DNA from 3 places in the Micromonospora sp. NPDC047670 genome. Region 1 is predicted to be linked to each of the others. Evidence: riboswitches for the same ligand, from Rfam matches in the RefSeq annotation. Region 1 holds a riboswitch; each other region holds the start of a gene.
What was found. A riboswitch is a leader RNA that binds a small molecule or an ion and turns the genes downstream of it on or off. The one in region 1 is predicted to bind cobalamin.
Positions count from the first base shown of each region.

Region 2: another riboswitch for cobalamin. It lies ahead of bluB (5,6-dimethylbenzimidazole synthase); the one in region 1 lies ahead of cobN (cobaltochelatase subunit CobN).
Region 3: another riboswitch for cobalamin. It lies ahead of ACGF7U_RS02190 (ABC transporter substrate-binding protein); the one in region 1 lies ahead of cobN (cobaltochelatase subunit CobN).

Region 1 covers NZ_JBIDDA010000008.1:147,573-155,304, reverse strand. The annotation lists gene cobN (cobaltochelatase subunit CobN) at 1-3,554, opposite strand, end outside; cobalamin riboswitch at 3,907-4,036, opposite strand; gene ACGF7U_RS20710 (response regulator) at 4,376-5,032, opposite strand; gene ACGF7U_RS20705 (sensor histidine kinase) at 5,025-6,167, opposite strand; gene ACGF7U_RS20700 (serine hydrolase domain-containing protein) at 6,277-7,716, shown strand.
Region 2 covers NZ_JBIDDA010000001.1:89,257-96,988, reverse strand. The annotation lists gene ACGF7U_RS00455 (TadE/TadG family type IV pilus assembly protein) at 1-365, shown strand, start outside; gene ACGF7U_RS00450 (pilus assembly protein TadG-related protein) at 362-802, shown strand; partial or broken gene ACGF7U_RS00445 (LysM peptidoglycan-binding domain-containing protein) at 817-1,896, shown strand; gene ACGF7U_RS00440 (Rieske 2Fe-2S domain-containing protein) at 2,271-3,110, opposite strand; gene bluB (5,6-dimethylbenzimidazole synthase) at 3,388-4,017, opposite strand; cobalamin riboswitch at 4,053-4,253, opposite strand; gene ACGF7U_RS00430 (DMT family transporter) at 4,367-5,284, shown strand; gene ACGF7U_RS00425 (dihydrolipoyl dehydrogenase family protein) at 5,325-6,791, opposite strand; gene ACGF7U_RS00420 (serine hydrolase domain-containing protein) at 6,883-7,732, shown strand, end outside.
Region 3 covers NZ_JBIDDA010000001.1:459,385-467,116, reverse strand. The annotation lists gene ACGF7U_RS02200 (ABC transporter ATP-binding protein) at 1-119, opposite strand, end outside; gene ACGF7U_RS02195 (FecCD family ABC transporter permease) at 119-1,189, opposite strand; gene ACGF7U_RS02190 (ABC transporter substrate-binding protein) at 1,195-2,208, opposite strand; cobalamin riboswitch at 2,237-2,419, opposite strand; gene ACGF7U_RS02185 (ABC transporter ATP-binding protein) at 2,680-3,393, opposite strand; gene ACGF7U_RS02180 (ABC transporter ATP-binding protein) at 3,390-4,409, opposite strand; gene ACGF7U_RS02175 (ABC transporter permease) at 4,406-5,275, opposite strand; gene ACGF7U_RS02170 (ABC transporter permease) at 5,268-6,314, opposite strand; gene ACGF7U_RS02165 (ABC transporter substrate-binding protein) at 6,284-7,732, opposite strand, start outside.

The DNA.
Region 1 (7,732 bases):
TCGGTGATGCCGCGCAGCGCCCACGGGTTCGACTGCTCCAGGAACTCCCGGGTGGTCTCGTCGAAGACGTACGCGGCGGCCAGGTGCTCGTACATCCAGTCGTCGACGACGCCGGCGGTGGCGTCGTAGCCGAACAGGTAGTCCACGGTGGCCGCCAGCTCGAACGCGCCCTTGTAGCCGTGCCGGCGCATCGCGGCGATCCACTTCGGGTTGACCACCCGGGCCCGGAACACCCGGCGGGTCTCCTCGCCGAGGGTGCGGGTGCGCACGTCGTGCGGCATCGCCGAGTCCCCCACGTACGCGGCCGGGGACGCGCCGGTGAGGTGGCGGACCATCGCCACCATCCCGCCGTGGTACTGGAAGTAGTCGTCGGAGTCGACGATGTCGTGCTCGCGGGTGTCCTGGTTCTTCACCGCCACCGCGATCCGGGCGAAGGAGCGTTCCATGTCGGCGCGCGCCTCCCGCCCGTCCAGCCCCCGGCCGTAGGCGTAGCCGCCCCACACGGCGTACACCTCGGCGAGGTCGGCGTCGCTGCGCCAGTTGCGGGCGTCGATCAGCGGCAGGAGCCCGGCCCCGTACGCGCCCGGCTTCGAGCCGAAGACGCGGGCGGTGGCCCGTCGCTCGTCGCCGTGCTCGGCGAGGTCGGCGGCGACGTGCGCGCGCACGAAGTTCTCCTCGGCGGGCTCGTCCAGGGCGGCCACCAGCCGCACCGCGTCGTCGATGAGCGCGACCACGTGCGGGAAGGCGTCCCGGAAGAAGCCGGAGATGCGCACCGTCACGTCGACGCGGGGACGGCCCAGCTCGGCCGTCGGCACCACCTCGACCCCGGTGACCCGGCGGGAGCGGTCGTCCCACGTCGGGCGGCAGCCGAGCAGCGCCAGGACCTCGGCGATGTCGTCGCCCTGGGTGCGCATGGCGCTGGTGCCCCAGACGGTGAGGCCGACGGAGCGCGGGTACTCGCCGGTGTCGGCGAGGTGCCGGGCGAGCAGCGAGTCGGCGAGCGCGACCCCGACGTCCCAGGCGTTGCGGCTGGGGATGGCCTTCGGGTCCACGGAGTAGAAGTTCCGGCCGGTGGGGAGCACGTTGACCAGGCCCCGGGTGGGCGAGCCGGACGGGCCCGGCGGCACGAACCGCCCGTCGAGGGCGCCCACCACCCGGTCGATCTCGTCGGTCGTGCGGTCCAGCCGGGGCACCAGCTCGGTGGCGGCGAAGCGGAGCACGGCGGCGGCGTCCGGGACGGCCCGGCCGGTGACCTCCTCGACCACCGCGTCGACCTTGTCGGCGTCCCAGCCGAGGGTCTCCATGCCGACGACCAGCCGGCGCGCGAGGGCCTCGATCAGGTCGACGGCGTCGGCGGCGGTGCCGGCCGGCCCGTCGACGGCCTCGGTCAGCGCCCCGGGCAGGGCCAGTCGCTGTCCCGGCTCGGCGAGCAGCGCCTGCTCGTCCAGCCCGTACGCGGCGGCGAGGGCCTGGCGCAGGCCGGGCAGGGCGCGGGCGCCGCCCCAGACCTGCGGGGCCCGCAGCACGGCGAGGACGAGGTTGACCCGGGGCTCGCCGGTGGGCGCGGCGGCCAGGATGTGCAGGCCGTCGCGGATCTGCACGTCCTTGACCTCGCAGAGGTAGCCGTCGAGGTGCAGCACGAAGTCGTCGAAGTCGTCGGCGGCGGGCATGTCCTCGGTGTGCAGGTCGTGGTGCAGCTCGGCGGCGCGGACGAGCTGCCAGATCTGGGCCTGCACGGTGGGCACCTTGGCCGGGTCGAGCGCCTGCACGGTGGCGTACTCGTCGAGGAGCTGCTCCAGCTTCGCCAGGTCGCCGTACGTCTCGGCGCGGGCCATCGGCGGCACCAGGTGGTCGACGACGACGGCGTGCGCCCGGCGCTTGGCCTGGGTGCCCTCGCCGGGGTCGTTGACGATGAACGGGTAGACCAGCGGCAGGTCGCCGAGGACGGCGTCGGGGGCGCAGTCGGCGGCCAGCCCGAGGCCCTTGCCGGGCAGCCACTCCAGGGTGCCGTGCTTGCCCAGGTGCACCACCGCGTCCGCGCCGAAGCCGCCGTCGGCGGCCGGCGCGGCCAGCCAGCGGTACGCGGCCAGGTAGTGGTGGCTCGGCGGCAGGTCCGGGTCGTGGTAGATGGCGATCGGGTTCTCCCCGAAGCCGCGCGGCGGCTGGATCAGCAGCACCACGTTGCCGAAGCGCAGCCCGGCGAGCACGATGTCCCCGTCGTCGGTGTAGAGCCCGCCGGGCGGCTCCCCCCAGTGGGCGAGCATCCGCTCCCGCAGCTCCGCCGGCACCTGGTCGAACCAGCGCCGGTAGACCTCCCCGGGCACCCGCGCCTCGGCGGCGGCGAGCTGTTCGGGGGTGAGCCACTCGACGTCGTGTCCGCCGGCGGCGATGAGCGCGTGGATGAGCGCGTCGCCGTCGTCGGGCACCGGGGCGTCGCCGAGGTGGTAGCCGGCCTCGGCCAGCGCGGCGAGCAGCCGGACCGCCGAGGCCGGGGTGTCCAGTCCGACGGCGTTGCCGACCCGGGAGTGCTTGGTCGGGTAGGAGCTGAGCACGACGGCGAGGCGCTTGTCGGCGTTGGGCACGTGCCGCAGCCGGGCGTGCCGCACGGCGATGCCGGCGACCCGGGCGGCCCGTTCCGGGTCGGCGACGTAGCTGGAGAGCCCGTCGGCGTCGATCCGCTTGAACGAGAACGGAACGGTGACGATCCGGCCGTCGAACTCGGGGATGGCCACCTGCATCGCGGCGTCCAGCGGGGACAGCCCGGCGTCGCTGGCGGCCCACTGCTCACGGGTGCTGGTGAGGCAGAGCGCCTGGATCACCGGCACGTCGAGGGCGGCGAGGGCGCCCACGTCCCAGGCGTCCTCGTCGCCCCCGCCCGAGGCGTCCGCGGCGACCGTGCCGCCGGCGGCGAGCACCGTGACCAGCAGGGCGTCGCAGCGGGCGAAGAGCCCGAGCGGCCCCGCGCCGGCGGTGAGGCCGCGCAGCGAGCCGCAGAAGATGGGCAGCGGGTTGCCGCCGGCCGCGTCGACCGCGTCGGCGAGGGCGTCGACGAACCCGGTGTTCCCGGCGAGGGCGTGCGCCCGGTAGAAGACGATCCCGACCGTCGGCCGCTCGGGATGCGCCGGGCGGTCGCCGTGGACGCCGTACGTCGGGGTGGGCGCGGGCGGGGCGAACCCCTCGCCGGTGAGCAGCACCGTGTCGGAGAGGAAGCGGGCGAGCTGGGCGAGGTTCTCCGGCCCGCCCTCGACCAGGTAGGCCAGCGCCTGGGTGGCCACGCCGGCGGGGACGGTGGAGGCCGCCATCAGCTGCGCGTCCGGCAGGGACTCGCCGCTGAGCACGACCGTCGGCACGCCGGAGGCGAGGACCGTGGCGAGCCCGTCCGGCCACGCCTGCCGGCCGCCGAGCAGGCGTACGACCGCGAGGTCGGCGCCGTCGAGCAGCGCCGGCACGTCGTCGGCGGCGACCCGGGCGGGGTTGGCGAGCCGGTAGTCGGCGCCGCTGGCGCGGGCGGCGAGCAGGTCGGTGTCGGCGGTGGACAACAGCAGGATGCGCACGGACAGCTCCGGAGAGTGACGCCCGGGCCGGCGCGGGGACGACCGGGGCGAGGCGAGGGGTGGGCGCGGTTCAGCGGTTCCGGCGGGCCGGGACGCGGCTCACCGGCGGGCCGGCGGGATCGGGCGGCGCGGTACGGGCGTCAGGGACGGGCGGCGCGGCGGCCGGGGGTGGGCACACCACGCCGGGCCGGGCGCGTGGCGCGACGGCCGGACGGGGCTGCGGAGCTGCGGCTGCTCGGCGGCGCGCTGTCGCGCCGGGGCACGATGCGACGATGGTCGTCGACGGCGGAGACGGGGTGCGTCATCGGGTCCTCCTCGGGTGTCCACGCCCTGGGGTCACTCCCGACGGCCGAAGTATCCTGGCTCCCGGATCGACGCTCACCCCCGGTCTTCCAACCGCGCACGCACGGCCGTGACTCACGAGGGGGGATCGCTCCCCGGTGACAGTGGCGGGACCGCGCCGGAATCGCACCGGCTTCCTTCACTGCCGTCAGGCCGCGAATGCTGCCACACCCCCGGGCAGCCGGTCAACGTCACCCCACCCGGGCGGGAGGCCCCCACTCGATCGACGGACGGCGATCAACCGTTCGACCGCGCCCGTTCAGGCAGTGTCGTCGGTCGATCGGTCGGCAATTCCCGTCGGGCCGGGAACCGACGACGCGCAACGGGGAACGGCCCGCCCGCGCCGCGCCCTTCCGCCCCCGCCCGCGCCGGGCGTACCGGGGTCGTTCCGCCTTCCCACCAGGGGTGCTCCGGCGTACGGGGATCCGGCACCCGCCGCCGGCACGGGTCGCGGCGTTCACGGCTGCCGATGCCACTTCTCACCGGTCGGCGAGCCCCGATTCGTAGCCCGCGATCACCAGTTGCGCCCGGTCACGGGCGGCCAGCTTCGTCATCAGGCGGCCGATGTGCGTCTTGACGGTGCCCCGGCTGAGGTGCAGGTGCTGCTCGATCTCGGCGTTGGAGAGCCCTCGGGTGATCAACGTCAACACGTCCCGTTCCCGCGGGGTCACCCCGTCGAGCCTCCCCGGCGCCCGGCGCGCCGCCGGCGTGCGGACGAACTCGGCGATGAGCCGGCGGGTGACGCTCGGGGCCAGCAACGCCTCGCCCGCGGCGACCACCCTGATCGCGTCGAGCAGCCGTACGGGCGGGGTGTCCTTGAGCAGGAAGCCGCTCGCCCCGGCCCGCAGCGCCCGGTACACGTACTCGTCGAGGTCGAACGTGGTGAGGACGAGCACCCGGGGCGCGTCCCGGCCAGCGGTGACCTGCCCGGTGGCGGTGATGCCGTCCATTTCGGGCATCCTGACGTCCATCAGGACCACGTCGGGCGAGTGTGTCCTCGCGAGCTCGACGGCCTCGCGCCCGGTGCCCGCCTCGGCCACCACCGTCATGCCGGGGGTGGCGTCGACCAGCAGGCGGAGGGTGCCGCGCAGCAGCGCCTCGTCGTCGGCCAGGAGCACGCGCACCGGCTCACCCATCGTCCGGCACCGCCGGGGTGAACGGCAGCCGGGCGCGGACGGCGAACCCGCCGCCAGGCGCGCGGCCGGCCTCCAGGGTGCCGCCGTGCATCGCCGCCCGTTCGCGCATCCCCCGCAGGCCGTGGCCGGGTCCCAACCCGCGCCCCGCCCGTCCGTCGTCGACGACGGCGACGCTCAGCGCCCCGGGCTCGGTCGCGACGGTGAGCCGGCAGCGCGCCGGGCCGGCGTGGCGCAGCACGTTGGTGAGCGCCTCCTGCGCGATGCGGTACGCCGAGGCCCGCACGGCCGCCGGCACCCGCGACAGGTCGGCCGCCCGGTCGACGTCGACGGTGACGCCGGCGGCACGGACGTCCCCGACCAGCCGGTCGAGTTCGGTGAAGCTCGGTGCGGTGTCGGCCGGGTCGCGCAGGGCGCCGAGCACGACCCGGACGTCGTCGAGGGCCGTCCGGCTGACCCGCTCGATCGCCGCCAGCGCCGCCCGGCCCTGTCCGGGATGGCTCTCCGCGAGGTGGTTCGCGACCGCCGCCTTCATCGCGATGAGGCTGAGGCTGTGCCCGACCACGTCGTGGATGTCGCGGGCGATGCGCAGCCGTTCCTCGGCCACCGCCCGGCCGGCGCGCAGCTCGGCGACCTGGGCGGCGTGCCGCCGCCGGGCGCGTACCGCGCGGGCCAGCGCCCACGAGCCGGCGAGGACGGTCGCGGCGTAGAGCAGGACCGGCACCGGGGTGGCGGCGAACGACTCCTGTCCCGCCGGGGTCGGGACGACCGGCAGTCCGGGGACCGTCGCGCCCACCACCGCCGCGGCCGTGACGGCCGCGGCGACCCCGGCGAGCGCCGACACGGCCCGCCGGGTGGGGGCGGACAGGGCGACCGGCCAGAGCGCGTACGCGATCGCGAACACCACGGCCTCACCGGCGGTGCCGACGGCGGCCGCCACCGACCCGGCGATCGCCACGACGACGAGCACCGGCACCGGCCGGCGGCGGCGCACGGCCAGCGGCGGCCCGAACAGCAGGGCCAGGCCCACGGCGAGCGGCGCGGGCGTCCGGACCGCCGTCAGGAGCACGAGGGCGACCCCCGGCAGCGCGTCGAGCGCCGTCAGCCGCCGCGGCCCGAGCCGTTCCCAGGTGACCACCAGCACACCGTATCCACGGGTGCGGCCCGGGGCATCGGACCACGGTCCGACGCCCGCGCCCGACCGCGGTCCGACGTGCGGGGACGCCCCGGCGGCCGAGACTCCGTTCATGATCACGCGACTTCTCGTCCTGGCGGGTGCGGTGGCGCTCGCCGCCGCGCCGACCCCGGCGCCGCCGGTCGACCCTCCGGCGGGGATCGACGCCGGCGCCGTCGACGCCCTCGTCCGCGAGTACCGCGAGGAGACCGGCCTGCCCGGCGTCGCGGTCGCCGTCACCCGGGGGACGGCCGTGGTGCACGCCGCCGGGTACGGCCACACCCCGGCCGGCGACCCGGTCACCGCGCACACCCCGATGGCCGTGGCGTCGGTGAGCAAGTCGTTCACCGCCCTCGCCGTGCTGCAGCTGGTGGAGGCGGGGCGGATCCGGCTCGACGGCCCGGTCCACCGGCACCTGCCCGAGTTCACGATGGCCGACCCCCGCGCGGCGACGATCACCGTGCGGCAGCTGCTGGACCAGACCTCCGGCATGTCCGACACGACGTTTCCCGCGTTCAGCAGGCGGCAGCCGGGTTCGCTGCGGGAGGCCGTGGCGGGGATGCGCACGGCGCGGCTGGCCGCCGACCCCGGCACGAGATGGGAGTACCACAACCCGAACTTCCAGGTGGCCGCGCGCCTGGTGGAGGTGGTCAGCGGGCTGCCGTTCGACGAGTACCTGCGGACGCGGGTCTTCGCGCCGCTCGGCATGGCCGACAGCCGCACCCTGGACGTCGCCCGCGAGCTGCCGCCGAGCGCACGCGGGCACCTGATGATCCTCGGCGCGGCCGTCGCCGTGCCCGAACCGCCGGCCTTCGGCAACGGTTCGGGCGGCGTGCTCAGCTCGGCGCACGACATGGCCGCGTGGCTGATCGCCCAGGGCAACCAGGGTCGCGGCCCGGACGGCACGGCGATCGTCTCCCCCGCGGGCCTCGCCACGCTGCACCGCCCGTCCGCGGTCTCCGGCTCCTACGCCCTCGGCTGGTTCGTCGAGAGGACCGCGTCGGGGGCGCCGATGGTCGCGCACGGCGGCGACCTGTTCACCTCGACGGCGTACCAGGCGCTGCTGCCCACGTCCGGCCACGGCATCGCGGTCATGGCGAACACCGGGCTGGCGTACGGCCACGCGTCGGCCCTCGCCGAGCGACTCGTCGCGATGGTCGAGGGAGCGCCTGCGCCCTCGGCCGGCACGCCGCTCGTGGCCGTCGACGCGGCGCTGCTGGTGCTGGCGGTCGCCGCCGCCGTACTCGCCGGTCGGGGCGTGCGCCGGTCGCGCCGCTGGGCCGCCGGCCGGACGGTGCGCCCCTGGACGCTGGTGCGGCTGCTCCCGCTGCTCGCGCCGCCGCTGCTGCTCGCCTCGGTCCACCGGGTGGTCGGCTGGCTCTACCGGGGCCGCGACGTCGCCTGGGTCCAGGTGGCGTACATCTATCCGACGTTCATGGTGCTGCTGGTCACCGCGACGCTCGGGTGCGCCGCCGTGCTCGTGGCGCGGCTCGTGCGACTCGGCCGCGCCTGACGGCGGCGGTGGGCGG
Region 2 (7,732 bases), on a different contig from region 1:
CCGTGGCGGCCGAGGCGATCGACGCCGCCGCCCACGACGCGGCCCGCGCCGCCTCGATCTCCCGGGACGCCCGCACGGCCCGGGCGGAGGCCCGGGACGCGGCCCGCCGGCAGCTCGACTGGCGCGGCCTGGACTGCGTCGGCGCTCCGCAGGTGACCTTCAGCGGCGCGGTACGTGGTCGCGCCACCAGCTTCGACGCGGCGTTCCGCAGCCCGGCCGGGCAGGACGCCTCGGTCACCGTCCGGATCGCCTGCACGGTCTCCTACCAGGACCTGCGCCTGTCGGCCCTGCCGGGGATGCCGGCCGGCAGGCGGGTGTCGGCGAGCTTCACCTCGCCGCTGGACCGCTACCGGAGTCGGGGATGACCGCCCGTCACGGCCGGCCCGGCGGACGGGACGACGGGCGGGTGAGCGTCTTCCTCGCGGTGGCGATGGTGGGGGTCCTCGCCGTCATCGGCATGGCCTTCGACGGCGCGGGCCAACTGCGCACGTTGCAGCGGGCCGGCAACCTCGCGGCCGAGGCCGCCCGCGCCGGTGGCCAGGCCATCGACCGGGCCACCGCCATCGAGGGCGGGCCGACGCGGATCGACCGCCCGCAGGCCCGCCGGGCCGTCGCCGCCTACCTCGCCGCGGCCGGCGTCACCGGCCACGCCGTCAGCTTCCCGGTGGTCGACGGGGAGACCCGGGTCCGGGTACGGGTCACCGTCACGCACCACCGATCCATGCTCGGCCTGTTCGGCTTCGACGAGACCGTCACCGTCTCCGGCGAGGCGACCGCGCGGCCGCTCACCGGGGCACCGTAGGAAGGAAGGCAGCCATGGCCGCATCGGGGCGTTCCGCCGTACGGCGGACCGGACGCATCCTGACCGGGTTCGGCGCGCTCGTCGTGCTCTGCGCGGTGCTGGCCGGCGCGCCGGTGGCGCTGCTCGCCCTCGCCGGCAACCCGCTGCCCGACCACCTGCCCACCGTCGCGGAGATCGGCGCGACCCTGACCAGCCGCGACGACGGGCGGCTGTTCCTGCGCGCCCTGGCGCTGGCCGGGTGGTTCGGCTGGGCCACCTTCGCCCTCTCGGTGCTGGTGGAACTCTGCGCGCAGGCGCTGCGCCGGCCGGCGCCCCGGCTGCCCGGCATGAGCCGCCAGCAGCGGGCGGCCGCCGCGCTCGTCGGGTCGGTCGCGCTGATCGTCGCGGCCAGCCCGGCGGCGAGCGCGGCCACTGCGGTCGCCGGCCCGTACGCCCCGCCGGCGCCGACCACGGCGACCGCGGCGGCGGTCACGCCCCGGGCCGCCTGGCCGGACTCCGCCGCCCCGACCGTCCAGCCGGTCGCGGGCCGGGCCGGCCCGGTGACCCGCGCCGCCCCGGCGGTCCAGCCTGTTCCGGCGGACCCGGACGAAGACCCGGCGGTCTACCGGGTCGCCCGGGGCGACCACCTGGGCACCGTCGCCCAGCGCTACCTGGACGACTTCGGCGACTACCGCGAGCTGGCCGCGCTGAACCGGCTCGCCGACCCGGACCGGATCCACCCGGGCCAGTTGCTGAGGCTCCCGCAGGAGGCCGAGGACCGGGGTGCCCGCCGGCACGCCACCGGCCACCTCGTCGCCCGCCCCGCACCAACCGCCCCGGCCCCCCGGCCCGCGCCGGAACAGGCCGCGCCGGAACAGGCCGCGCCGGAGCGGCCGACGTCACCCCCGCCGGCGGAGGCCCCCGCGCCGCCGGCGGACGCGCCCGGCGACGACGGTCCGACGGTGACCGTCGGGGCGGCCCGGCCCGGCGAGCCCGACCGGGTGAACCGGCCGCTCGCGGTCTCCGCCGTCCTGGCGGTGGCGAGCATCGTCGGCGCGCAGATCGGCGCGGTCCTGGGCCTGCGCCGCCGCCCCGCCCCCGTACCGGCCGGCACCAGCACGGCACGCCGCTCAGGTGCCGGCGGCGGCGCGAGCAGCCACCGCGGGGCAAGCGGCCACGGCGGCGCAAGCGGGCACGGCGGCGCAAGCGGCCAGCACGGCGCGAGCGGGCACGGCGGCGCAAGCGGGCACGGCGGCGCAAGCGGCCAGCACGGCGCGAGCGGGCACGGCGGCGCGAGCGGGAACCGGCACGCCGGACCGGTGGTCGGTGCCCAGGCGCGGGCGCACGCCGACGCCACCCGGGAAGGCCCCGTCGGCCGCCACCGCCGCCCCTGACCCACGCCGGGACTCGCGCTCCGGCCAGGACGTTGCTGCGGGGCACGCCGATCAGGACGACAACGACGGCAGGCGGGAGGGTGCGGCGGGGGCGGTCAGGGGAGGCGGGTCTCCAGCATGCCGTTGACGATGCGGGTGGGCAGGACCTGCTGGTCGTTGCCGGACGGCCCGTGCACGACCTCGCCGCCGTTGAGCCGGAACGTGCTGCCGTGCCAGGGGCAGACCACGCACTCGTGCCCGTCGACCTCCCGCACCTCGCCCTCGCCGAGCGGGCCGCTCTGGTGCGGGCACCGCTCCAGCATCACGGTCACGTCGTCGCCGTGTCGGTAGAGGATCACCGAGACGTCGTCGACCTCCCGGGTGATCAGCTTCCGCTGCGGCAGAGTGGCCATGTCGGCGATCGAGTGCCAGCCGTCGCTCATCCGGTGCAGTTCGGAGATGCTCTGGTTGACCTGCGCGCCCTGCTTGTACGCCAGGTGTCCGCCGAGGTAAGCCCCCATGCTCGCGGCGCTGAGCCCGAGGAAACCCAGCGTACGGCCGAGGTTGTGCCGGCCGGACATCCGGGCGGCGACCGAGCCGGCGTAGAACGCCAGGCCCACGCTGTTGGAGGCGGCGTGCACCAGGCCGATCCGGCGCTGGTCGCGGGCGAGCGCCGCCCAGTCGTTGAGCCCGGCGACCGCCGCCGGCAGCGCGCTGACGGTGCCCACCGCGCAGAGCGTGGTGGCGGCCCTGCGCTGCCCCGGCATCAGGTCCAGCACCGCGGTGCTGATCCACGCGCCGACCGGCACCTGCACCATCGCGGGGTGCAACGGGTGCCCCAGCCAGACGCCGTGCAGCAGGTCACGGACCCGCTGCGGACGGAGGGTGGCCTGGACGGCGCGCTGCAACCGGTCGCCGATCCGGTCCAGCCCGGAGGCCTGCTCGATCTTCGTCATCAGTGCTCGCACCCGTACCGACTTCCCGGCAGGAGCGGCCGCAAACCGGTCGCCGGTGACGGATCCGCAGCGGTACGTGACGAGGCCCCTGCCGGCCCACAACCGGACGCGCCGCCCCCGAGGCGGTGAGGTCGGCGCCCGGCAGAGCCGAGAGGCGCAACTTCCCGGAAAGAGTGGCCTCGGCACGCCGGGAGGCGACTCTTTCCGGGAAGTTGCGCCGCCGGCCGCCTGCGTCCGCGCCGGCCGGGTCCGCCAGCCGGGTCCGCCGGTGGTTGGGTCAGGGGCCCGGGGGCGTCCAGCGGTCGTGGTGGATCGCCTCGGCCAGCGGGCGCTTCTGCCGCCAGCCGTGCCGGGCCAGGTCGGGCACGCGCTCGAAGTGGGTGACCGGGCCGACGCAGAGCCACGCCACCGGCCGTACGCCGTCGGGGATGCCGAGCAGGTCCGCCAGCCACGGCTCGCGGTAGAACGACACCCAACCGACGCCGAGCCCTTCGGCGGTCGCGGCCAGCCAGAGGTTCTGGATGGCGAGGCAGGCCGAGTAGAGCCCCGTGTCGGCGATGGCGTGCCGGCCGAGCACGGCGGGGCCGCCCCGGGCCGGGTCGTAGGTGACCACCACCGACAGGGTGGACTCCAGCACCCCGTCGATCTTGATGCGGGCGAACCGCTCGGCCGCCTCCCCCTCCAGCGTGGCGGCGAAGGTCTCCCGCTCGGTGTGGACGTGCTCGTGGAACCGGCGCCGCAGCTCCGGGTCCCGCACGACGATGAAGTCCCAGGGCTGGGAGTAGCCGACGCTCGGCGCCGCGTGCGCCGCCGCCAGCACGCGGTGCAGCGTCTCCTCGGGCACCGGCGCCCCGGTGAACTGGGCGCGTACGTCCCGGCGGCGGTGGATGACGTCGTACAGATCCAAGGCAGGCTCCCGCTGCGCTCGGCCCACGCTCCGGGCGTGGGCACCTGACGCGAGGCCGGTCTTCGGACTCCCGGATCGACGCCTGGCCGTCCGCCTTCCCGGCCCGTCCGGGCCAGTGGCTGCGCTCTCGCGCGTGGACGGTGGCTCCCCGGTCACCGCGGCGGGCCCGTGCCGGATTCGCACCGGCTTCCCGATTCTCCCCGCTCGCGCGGGGCACCTCACATGATCGTGCCGCCCGGCATGGTAGCGGGATCGGCGGCGCACCGCCGACGGGCGGGTGCCCGGCGTCGCCGGGGCGGGCGTGGAAATCCGGTCGCGCGGCGCGCCGTCCGCGAGCACCGTGGTCCGGGTGTACGCACTCGCCTCCCGCCCGCTGCCGGCCGGCCACCCGGCGGCCCGGCTGACCGTCGCCCTCGGCCGGCCCCGGGCCGTGCCGCCGCCCCTGCTGATGCTGCTGGGCATGCTCTCCACCCAGGTCGGGGCGGCCGTCGCCAAGCAGCTCTTCGGCAGCACCAGCGCCGGCGGTACGACCACGCTGCGGCTCGGCTTCGCCGCGCTGATCCTGCTGCTCGTCGCCCGGCCCGGGCTGCGGCTGGGCTGGCGCACCGCCGGCCTGGTCGGGGCGTTCGGGCTCACCCTGGCGCTGATGAACCTCGCCTTCTACGCGGCCCTGCACCGGGTGCCGCTCGGCGTCGCGGTCACCATCGGCTTCGCGGGGCCGTTGCTGGTGTCGCTCGCCGGCAGCCGCCGCCCCGCCGACGTGGCGTGGGCGGTCCTGGCCGGCGGCGGGGTGCTGCTGATCAGCGGGCTCGGCGGGACCGGGCTGGACCGGGTGGGGCTGCTGCTCTGCGTCGCCATCGCGGTCGGCTGGGCCGGGTACGTGCTGCTCGGCAAGGCGGTCAGCGCCCGCGTGCCGGGCAGCCGGGGTCTCGCGCTGGGGATGGCCGTCGCCGCACTGGCCGTACTGCCGTTCGGGGTCGCCGGCAGCGGCACGGCGCTGCTCGACCCGTGGACCCTCGCGCTGGGCGTCGCGGTGGCGCTGCTGTCGTCGGTGCTGCCGTACTCGGCGGAGTTGGCCGCGCTGCGCCGGATGCCGGCCCGGGTCTTCGCGATCCTGCTCAGCCTGGAGCCGGCGATCGGCGCGCTGGTCGGGCTGGTCCTGCTGGGCGAGGTGCTGGCCTGGCCGCAGGCGGTCGGGGTGGCCTGCGTGGTCGGCGCCGCGCTGGGCGCGACCCTGGTCCGCCCCCGACCGGCAGAGACACGCTGATCCCCTTGGGCCGACGGCGGCGGGATCCGCGCCCGGCCGCCTAGCGGAGGTTGCGCAGGGCGTCCTCGATCGCCCGGTGGAACGTCGGGTACGCGTAGATCATCTGCCGGAGCCGGCCGAGCGGCACGGCCGCGTGCACCGCCACCGCCAGCCCGGAGAGCACCTCGCCGCCGGCCGGGCCGACCGACGTCGCGCCGACCAGTACGCCCCGGTCGGCGTCGGCGACCAGCTTGACGAAGCCCTCGTTGCCGCTCTTGTGGATCCAGCCCCGCGCCGACGACGGCAGCTCGGAGAGGCCGACCTGCACGTTGATCCCCCGCTCGCGGGCCTGCCGTTCGGTGAGGCCGACCGCGCCGACCTCGGGGTCGGTGAAGGTGACCCGGGGCAGCGCGCGGTAGTCGGCGCGCGGCACCGCGCCGGCGGAACCGTCCGCCCCGGCGGCGCCCGACGCGCCGACCGCGCCGCCCGTCACGCGGGCGGTCCCGCTGGCGTCCGGCCCGCCGTCGGCGCGCGCGACGTGGTCGAGCACGTCGGCGACGACGATTCCCGCCTGGTACATCGCGACGTGGGTGAACGCCCCCTCGCCGGTGACGTCGCCGACCGCCCAGATCCCCTCCGTGACGTGCAGCCGGTCGTCGACAACCAGGTAACGCTGCCCGGCGTCCACCCCGACGGTGTCCAGGCCCAGCTCGTCCAGGTGGGCCCGGCGGCCGGTCACCACCAGCAGCCGCTCGGCGGTGAACCGCGCCCCGCCGGCCCCGCGCAGGGTGAAGCCGCGCCCGTCGTGGCCGACCCGCTCCGCCCGCACCCCGGTGTGGATCTGGACGCCGTCGGCGCGCAGCGCGGCGGCGGCCACCTCGGACGCCTCGGGCTCCTCGACGGCGAGCACCCGGTCCGCCGCCTCGACGACGGTGACCCGGACCCCGAACCGGGCGAAGACCTGGGCCAGCTCCAGACCGATCGCGCCGCCGCCCAGCACCAGCAGCGACTCCGGCAGCTCCTCGACCTCGATCGCCTGGCGGTTGGTCCAGTACGGCGTGTCGGCCAGCCCGTCGACCGGCGGCACGGACGGCTTGGTGCCGGTGCCCAGCACGATCCCGTGCCGGGCCTGGAACACCCGCTCGCCGACCCGGACCCGGCCGGGGCCGTCGAGGCGGGCGCTGCCCCGGACGAACCGGCCGCCCTTGCCGGTGAAGCGTTCCACCGCGACCGTGTCGTCCCAGGTGTCGGTGGCCTCCTCGCGGATCCGCTTCGCCACCGGCGCCCAGTCGGGCCGGACCTCGGCGGCGCCGGCGAGCCCGTCGATCCGGCGCGCCTCGGCGATCGCGTTGGCCGCCCTGATCATCATCTTGCTCGGGATGCAGCCCCAGTAGGGGCACTCCCCGCCGACCAGGTCGCGCTCGACGCCGACGACGGTCAGCCCGGCCTCCGCGAGCCGGCCGGCCACCTCCTCGCCGCCGACCCCGAGCCCGACCACGACCACGTCCACCACTTCCGGCTCCGCCATCCCGCCAGCATTGCGCACCGCCCGGTTGCGGGCCAACGATCACCCCCGGAATTCCGCTGCCCGTCGGCTCCCGGCCGCCTACGGTGGCCGGATGCGCGCACGCTTCTCCGCCGTCCACGACTGCTTCGCCGAGCTGCTCGCCGCCGGCCGGGAGACCGGGGCCGGCCTGGCGATCTGGTACGACGGCGAGCCGGTCGTCGACCTCGTCGGCGGCGTGCGGTCGCCGGGGCGGGCGTGGCGGCCGGAGACGCTGGTGAACGTCTACTCGGTCGGCAAGCCGGTCGCGGCGCTCTGCCTGCTGATGCTGGTCGACCGGGGCCGGCTCGACCTGGACGACCCGGTCGCCGCGCACTGGCCCGGCTTCCGCACCCCGGCCACCGTCCGGCAGGTGCTCACGCACACCGCCGGGCTGCCGGCCTTCCCGGTGCCCCGGCCGGCCGCCGCGATCGCCGACTGGGACCTGCTCTGCGCCGACCTGGCCGCCGCCGAGCCGGAGTGGCCGCCGGGTTCCGTCGCGGGCGAGCACGCCTGGACGTACGGGCACCTGGTGGGCGAGCTGGTGCGGCGGGTCGACGGTCGGCCGGTGGGCCGGTTCCTGGCCGAGGAGATCGCCGGGCCGTGGCGGCTGGACCTCGGCTTCGGCCTCGGCGAGGCGGACCAGCGGCGCTGCGCCGAGCTGCGGTACGGCGATCCGGCTTGGCCGGACCGGGCGGCCGGTGAGCCGGGCTCGCTCTGGGCGCGGGCGCTGGACAACCCGCCCGGCGGGCGGGACCTGGCCGTGGTGAACAGCCCGCTCTGGCGGGGCGCCGAGGTGCCGGCGGTCAACCTCCACTCGACCGCGGGCGCCCTGGCCCGGCTCTACGCGGGCCTGCTCGCCGGCGGCGTCCTCGACGGCGTGCGCCTGTTCGGCCGGGAGTTGGTGGCCGAGGCGGCGCGGGTCC
Region 3 (7,732 bases), on a different contig from region 1:
TTGCCGCAGCCGTTGGGGCCGAGCAGCCCGACGAGGCTGCCCGTCGGCACCGCGCAGGTGACGCCGTCGAGGATCGGCCGGGCCGCGACGGCCCAGGACACTCCGGTGACGGTGAGCATCAGTCGCGCCCCTTCCGGCGGTGCAGCAGCACCACGAAGGCGGGCACCCCGAGCAGCGCGGTCAGCACGCCGACCGGCAGTTCCCGGGGCGCGAACAGGGTCCGCGCGGCGGTGTCCACCCAGATCAGGAAAATCGCGCCGGCGAGGACGACGGCGGGCAGCAGGCGCCGGTGGTCCGGGCCGGTGAGGAACCGGGCGGCGTGCGGCAGGATCAGCCCGACGAAACCCACCGCGCCACTGACGGCGACCAGCACCGCGGTGAGCAGCGCGGCGCCGACCAGCAGCAGCCAGCGGACCCGGGTGACGGACACGCCGAGGGTCGACGCCGCGTCCTCGCCGAAGGCGAAGGCGTTGAGCGCGCGGGCGTGTGCCGCCACGAGGGTGAGCACTGCGACCAGGACCGGCCCGGCCCAGGCCAGGGCGGTCCAGTCGACGCGGGCCAGCGATCCGGAGAGCCAGAAGGTGATGCTCTGGGTGGCGTGCGGGTCCGCGACCCAGATGATGACGAACGACGTCGCCGCCCCGCACAGCTGCGCGACGGCGACCCCGGCCAGCACCACCCTGGCGGGTGCCAGCGCGGCCCGCCGGCCGGCCACCCCCGCCACGACGGCGAACGCGGCCAGCGCCCCGGCGAAGGCACCACCGGTGAGCGTGGCGACCCCACCACCGACGCCGAGCACCAGCACCGCGACCGCCCCGAGCGACGCCCCGGAGGAAACCCCGAGCAGGTACGGGTCGGCCAACGGGTTACGGGTGACGGTCTGCATCACCGCCCCGGCGGCCGCCAGCCCGGCCCCCACCACGGCGGCGCCGAGCACCCGGGGCAGGCGCAGCCGCCAGACGACGTGTTCGCGCAGCAGCGGCACGTCGACGTCGGCCAGGCCCAGGCGGTCGGCCACGACCGCCCAGACCGTCGACACAGGAATGTCGGCCGGCCCGACGGTGACGGCCGTGCCGATCGACACGACCAGACCCGCCAACAGCGCGACCAGCAGCGCGACCGTCCCGGCCGGGCGGGCACGCCGGGAGGCGACGGCGCCGACGGCTGCCGCGGCGGTGCGGCGGGCCACGGCGGTCAGCGGCCCGCGCGGGCGGGCAGCCGCGCCACTCCCGCGACGAGCGCCTCGATGCCCAGCACCGCCCGCACCCCGGCGGTGGTGGACGAGAACGGGATGACGACGAACCGTTGCCCCGCCACCGCGGGCAGCTCCCGGAGAGTGGCGTGCCGGGCCAGGAACGCCCTCTTCGCGGCGGCCGGGTCCCAGGCCGCGTCGACCAGCACGATCGCGTCGGGGTTGCGGGCGATGACGCTCTCCCAGCTGGTGTCGGCCCAGGCGCCGGCGAGGTCGTCGAACGCGTTGCCGACCCCGACCGCCGACATGATCATGTTGGGACCGCCGCAGCAGGCGCCCACGCTCGGCGCGTCGGTGCGGGCGTCCCACCAGAGGAGGGAGACGTCCCATGCGCCGCCGAGGCTCGCGGCAGCGGCGGCGATCCGGGCCCGATGGTCGGCGACGAGCTTCTCGGCCCGCTCGGGGACCCCGAAGACGGCGGCGATGTCGCGGATCTCGGCGAACACGTCCTCGACCGTCAGTCTCGCCGGCCGGTGCTGCCCCGGGCACCCGGCGGGTGAGAGGTAGGTGCCGATGCCGAGCGCCGCCAGCGCCGCGCGGTCACCGACACCCTCGTCGCCGAAGGCGCTGTGGAACGACGCGTAGACGAAGTCCGGTGCCGCCTCCAGCAGGGTCTCCTTCCCCGGATACTCCTCGGACAGCACCGGCACCGAGGCGTACGCGGCGGTGTGCTCGGGCAGGATCGCGTCGTCGAGGTACGCCGTGCCGGCCAGGCGGTCGGCCAGCCCGAGCGCCAGCATGATCTCGGTGGCGGCCTGGTTCAGGGTCACCGCCCGCCGGGGTGGTCCGACGACGCCGACCGGCGTACCGCAGTTGGTCAGGGTGACCGACGCGGCCGAGGCCGGGGAGTTCGTGGCGGGGTCGTCCGCTGCGCAGCCGCCGGTCAGGACGAGCAGGACGGACAGGGGCGCGGCAACGCGCCGGGACAGGGTGGACCGCAGAGCGCGCACGCGCATCGGGACCGCCTTCCAGCACCTCGTGGACGGGTCATCGCAGTGCCGTGGCCGGTCTCCTGGCTGACGGGAGGTGCGTCCGTGGCCGGCCTTCCCAGGCGTGCAACGCCCAGTGACCTCTGACGACGAGGGCCGCGGACTTCCCGATCACAGTGGCGAGGGCCGCACCGGTCTTCCACCGGCTTCCCGAAACACCACGGCAGCGTCACCCTAGCCCGCGCCCGGCGCGGCCGTCACGGGTGACAGATGCCATAGGTGCGGGGCCGTATTACCACTGTGGACGGTCGCGGCCACGCGGCGCCTGGTAGGTGCCGCCCGGCGCGATGTTCGGTGGCGGGCAGCGGCGCGTCCGGGCGCCGAACTGGCCGGGCGGACGGGCGGCGGAACGGCCGGGGCGGCGGGCGGCATCCGGCACGCCGCATCCGGCCTGCGACGTGCGACGGACTGGCTGGCTGGCCGGGCGGCGGGCGGCGTTCAGGCTCCCGGCGGGGGCGGGAGGTCGACCACCCGGGTCGCCCAGCGGGCCATCAGGGCCGGGTCGTGCGTGATGAGCAGGACGCCGGCGCCGTGCTCTCGCTGGTAGTCGGTGATGACGGCGGCCAGGTGGGCCTGGGTGGAGGCATCGAGCATGGCGGTGGCCTCGTCGCAGAGCAGGTAGGCCGGCCGGTGCACGAGCGCCCGGGCCAGGCAGGCCCGTTGCAACTGCCCGTCGCTGACCGCGTGCGGGCGGCGGGCGAGCAGGTCCGGGGTGAGGCCGACGAGGTCCGCCAGCTCCACCGCCCGGGCCCGGGCCCGCTCCGCCGGTACGCCGGTGGCACGCAGCGGTTCCGCGACGACGTCGGCGAGGCTGAGGCGCGGGTCGGTGGCGGCGCGGGGGCTCTGGAACAGGATCGCGACCCGGGTGCGGACGGCGGCCGGCAGCCGGTGGCGGACGCCGGCGACCCGGTGGCCGTCGAGGGTGACGTGCCCGGCGTCGGGGGCGTGCAGCAGGGCGAGGACCCGGGCCAGGGTCGACTTACCGCTGCCCGAGGGCCCGTGCAGCCCGACCGTCTCGCCGGGGGCGACGTGCAGGTCGACGCGGTCGAGGACGCGCTGCCGGCCGTACGCGACGGTGACCTGATGGGCGGCGAGCCCCGTGCCGGTCGTGGCCGGTGCGGCGCTCCGGCCGCCGGCCGTGGCCGCGGTCATGCCGACACTCCGACGGGCAGCGGGTGGTGGCAGGCGACGTGGCCCGCGTCGTCCGGCCTCGGGGCGGGCGGTGTGCCGCAGGCGTCGGTGGCCCGGTCGCAGCGCGGGGCGAAGGCGCAGCCGGCGGGCAGGTCGGTGAGCATGGGCGGGTGGCCGGGCACGGGGCGGAACGCCCGCTCGGGCAGGGCGTCGAGCAGGCCCGCGGTGTAGGGGTGCGCGGGCGTCTCGAACAGCGCCCCGGTGGGTCGCCGCTCGACGATCCGGCTGGCGTACATCACGGCGACGGTGTCGGCGACCCGGCGGGCGGCGGCCAGGTCGTGGGTGATGAGCAGGACGGCGGCGCCGGCGTCGCAGCGGCGGCGCAGCAGGTCGAGGGTGTGGTCGACCAGGGGCCGGTCGAGGCCGGTGGTGGGTTCGTCGGCGAGCAGCAGCGGCGGGTCGGGGGCGAGGGCGAGGGCGGTGGCCAGGCGCTGCGCCATGCCGCCGGACAGCTCGTGGGGGTAGCGGTCGAGGTCGGCGGGGTCGAGGCCGACGTCGGCGGCGAGCCGGTCGGCGACCACGGGCGCGTCGCGCCGGGCGTGCCCGTGGGCGCGCAGGGTCTCTTCCAGCAGCCGCCGGCCGGTGCGTACGGGGGTCAGCGCGGTGGCGGGGCTCTGCGGCACCAGCCCGACGGCGCGGCCGCGTACGGCGCGGGCGAGGTGGCGCTCGGTGCAGCCGATCAGGTCGACCTGCTCCCCGCCGGGCGGGCGCAGCCGGGCGTGGCCCGTGACGGTGGCATTGCCGGGGAGCAGGCCGAGCAGGGCGTGGGCGAGCACCGACTTGCCGCAGCCGGACTCCCCCACCACGGCCAGGAGTTCGCCCGGGTGGACGGTCAGGCGCAGGTCGGTGACGGCCTGCACCACGGCGTCGCGGAGTTGGAAGCGGACGGTCAGCCCGTCGACGTCCAGCAGGGCCGGGCGTGGGCCGGACGTGGGGCCGGCGGTCGCGGCGGCGAGGTGCTCGCGGGTGGTGGTCACAGGTTCAGCTCCGCTCGTACGCGCGGGTCGAGGCGGTCGCGCCACCGGCCGGTGAGGGTGGCCAGGGCCAGCGTGACGACGACGAGCAGCAGGCCGGGCACGAGGCTGGCCCACCAGGCGCCGGTGAGCAGGGACCGCTGCCCATCGCTGATCATGTTGCCGGTCGAGGCCAGGTGCGGGGGCAGGCCGAGGCCGAGGAAGGACAGGGCGGTCTCGTGCCAGACGGCGTGCGGCACCATCAGCGTGGTCGCCAGGGCCAGCCGGGGCAGCACGTGCGGGAGCAGGTGCCGGGTGATCACCCGGGCGCGGCCGGCGCCGCCGGAGATCGCGGCGTCGACGAACGGCCGGGTGCGGAGGCTGAGCAGCTCCGACCTGACGATGCGGGCGGTGGAGAGCCAGTGCGTCAGCCCGATCGACAGGATCACCGCGCCCAGGCTCGGGCGCAGCATCGCGACGATGAAGATGCCCAGCAGCAGGTGCGGCAGCGCCGCGATCGTGTCGACCACCCGCATCAGCGCCCGGTCGACCCGGCCGCCGAGGGTGCCGGCCACCGCCCCGACGAGGCCGCCGATCACGGTGGCCACCAGCGCGGCGACCGCGCCGACGAGCAGGGAGACCCGCAGGCCGTAGAGGCTGCGGTGGGCCACGTCGCGGCCCAGGTCGTCGGTGCCGGCGGGGTGCGCGGGTGACGGTGCGAGCCGGGTACGGGCCAGGTCCACCGCGCTCTCGTCAAGCGGCCAGAGGGCGGGAGCGAGCAGGCAGGCGGCGACCGCGCCGACGAGCACGGCGGACGCGACGGCGGCACCGGCCCGGCCGGTACGCCGCCTCGGCCGCCGGACGCGGGCGGGCAGGGCGAGGTCAGTCATCGAGGCGTACCCGGGGATCGGCGGCGGCGTAGGCGAGGTCGGTGGCCAGGTTCGCGGCCAGCACCACGACGGTGGTGGCCAGGGTGGTCGCGGCCAGCAGCGGGAAGTCGCTGCCCAACGCGGCCTGCACCGTCACCGCGCCGAGGCCGGGCAGGGAGAACACGGTCTCCACCAGGACGGCGCCCCCGATCAGCTCCGGCAGGTGGGTGCCGACGAGGGTGAGGAACGGCAGCAGCGCGGTACGCAGGGCGTGGCCGAACAGGACGGTGCGGCCGGGCAGGCCCCGGGCCCGGGCGGCGAGGACGTGGTCGTCGCGGAGGCTCTCGGCGACGGCGTCGCGGATGAACAGGACGAACCACGGCGCCTGGGCGACCGCCAGCACCGCCACCGGTAGGACGAGGTGCCGGGCCACGTCGGCCGGGTCGGTGGTGGTGGCGGTGACGTCGGTCAGCCCGCCGGCCGGCAGCCAGCCCAGGGTGAGGGCGAACAGGGCGATCGCGGCCAGCCCCAGCCAGAACACCGGCATCGACTGCACCGCGTACGCGCCGGCGCGCAGCGCCCGGTCGAACCAGCCGCCACGCCGGTACGCGGCCAGGGTGCCCAGCAACAGGCTGGCCACGAGGACGAGGGCGAGGGCCGCGCCGACGAGCAGCAGGGTCCAGCCGGCGCGGGCGGCCAGCACGGAGGTGACCGGCTCGTGCCGGCTGGTCGACCAGCCCAGGTCGCCGCGGAGCAGGTTGCCCACCCAGCGCAGGTACTGCACCGGCAGCGGGTCGTCGACCCCCCAGTTGGCGCGGATCTGCGCCAGGTTCTCCTCGCTGGTGGTGAACGCCGCCGCGCCCGCGTACTGGTGGGCGGGGTCGATCGGCGAGGCCGCGCCGAGGGCGAACATGCCGACGCTGGTGGCGGCGAGGATGGGCACGGCCACCAGCAGCCGGCGGCCGACCACCGTCCCGGCTCCCGCCAGCCGTCGGCGGCGGCCGGCGGGGGTGGCCGGGGCGGGCGCGGTCACTGCCTGGTCCAGGTGTGGATGTTCCACCAGAGGCTGTTGGCCACGTCGTGCTCGTGCGGCTCCACCCGCGGCGTCACGCCGGCGACGCCGTCGCGCACGACGTACGTGTGCTGGAGGTAGGTGAGGAACACCCACGGCAGGTCGGCGGCCAACTGCTTCTGGAAGGTGGCGTACGCGGCCCTGCGGGCGGCCGGGTCGGCGTTGTCACGACCGTCCTGCAACGCCTTGTCCACGACGGCGGAGCGGTAGCTGCCGGGGTTGAAGAAGCCCTGGCCGGCGAAGGCGGAGCCGAAGAGCTTGTAGGAGACGAAGTCCGGGTCGTACGGCGTGCCGTAGCCCATGACCACGGCGTCGCTCTTCATCCGGGGGGTGATCGCGTCCCAGGTCAGCCCCTCCGGGGTGACCTTGATGCCGACCTTCTTCGCGTCGGCGGTCACCGCGAGGGCGAGTTCCTTGCGCAGGCTGTCGGTGGCCGGGTACATCAGCGCGAACGCGGCCGGCCGGCCGTCCTTCGCGCGGATGCCGTCGGGGCCGGGCTTCCAGCCGGCGGCGTCGAGGGCGGCGGTCGCCGCGGCCTGGTCGGCGGTGGGCTTGCCGGCGATCGACGGCTCGGCGAACTCCGACGACGGCGGGACCGGCCCGAACGCCGGCTCGCCGGCGCCGCCGAGCAGGCCGGCGACCATCGCGGCCCGGTCCACCGCGGCGTTGAGCGCCCGCCGCACCGCCGGGTCGCCGGTGACCGGGTTGCCCATCGGCAGCATCACGCCCCGGTAGTCGGCGGTGGGCACCCGCTGCACGCGGTAGCCGGCCAGCCCGTCGAAGCCGGCGGCGAGCTTGGGCGCCAGCTCCGCCGCGTCGAACTCCCCCGCCCGCATCCGCTGCGCGCGCACGTTGTCGTCGGCGACGAACGCCACCACCACGCCGGAGTTGGCGGGCCGGCCACCCCAGTACTTCTCGTTGGCCGCGAGCACGAGCCGGTCGCCCGGGGTCCACGACGTCACCCGGTACGGGCCGGTGCCCACCGGCCTGCGGTTGAACTCGGCCTTGTTGACGTCCTGACCGGCCAGCGCCTTCGCCGGCACGATGCCCAGCGTCAGCCGCTGGAGGAACGGCGCGTAGGCGTACCTCAGGGTGAACACCACCGTCGACGGGTCCGGCGCGGTGACCGAGGCGAGCATGTCCAGGTCGGAGCGGAGCGTCGAGTCGACCTTCGGGTCCAGTACCGCCTGGTAGGTGAAGACCACGTCCTGGGCGGTCAGCGGACTGCCGTCGTGGAAGAGCACCCCGTCGCGCAGCTTCACGGTGACGGTCCTCCCGTCCGCCGACACGGCCGGCAGCTCCCGCGCCAGCGCCGGCACCAACTGGTTGCGCGCGTCGCGTCCGACCAGCCCGTCGAAGATCAGCGAGCCGCCGTCGACCCCGTAGTTGAGCACCGGGTTCAGCGT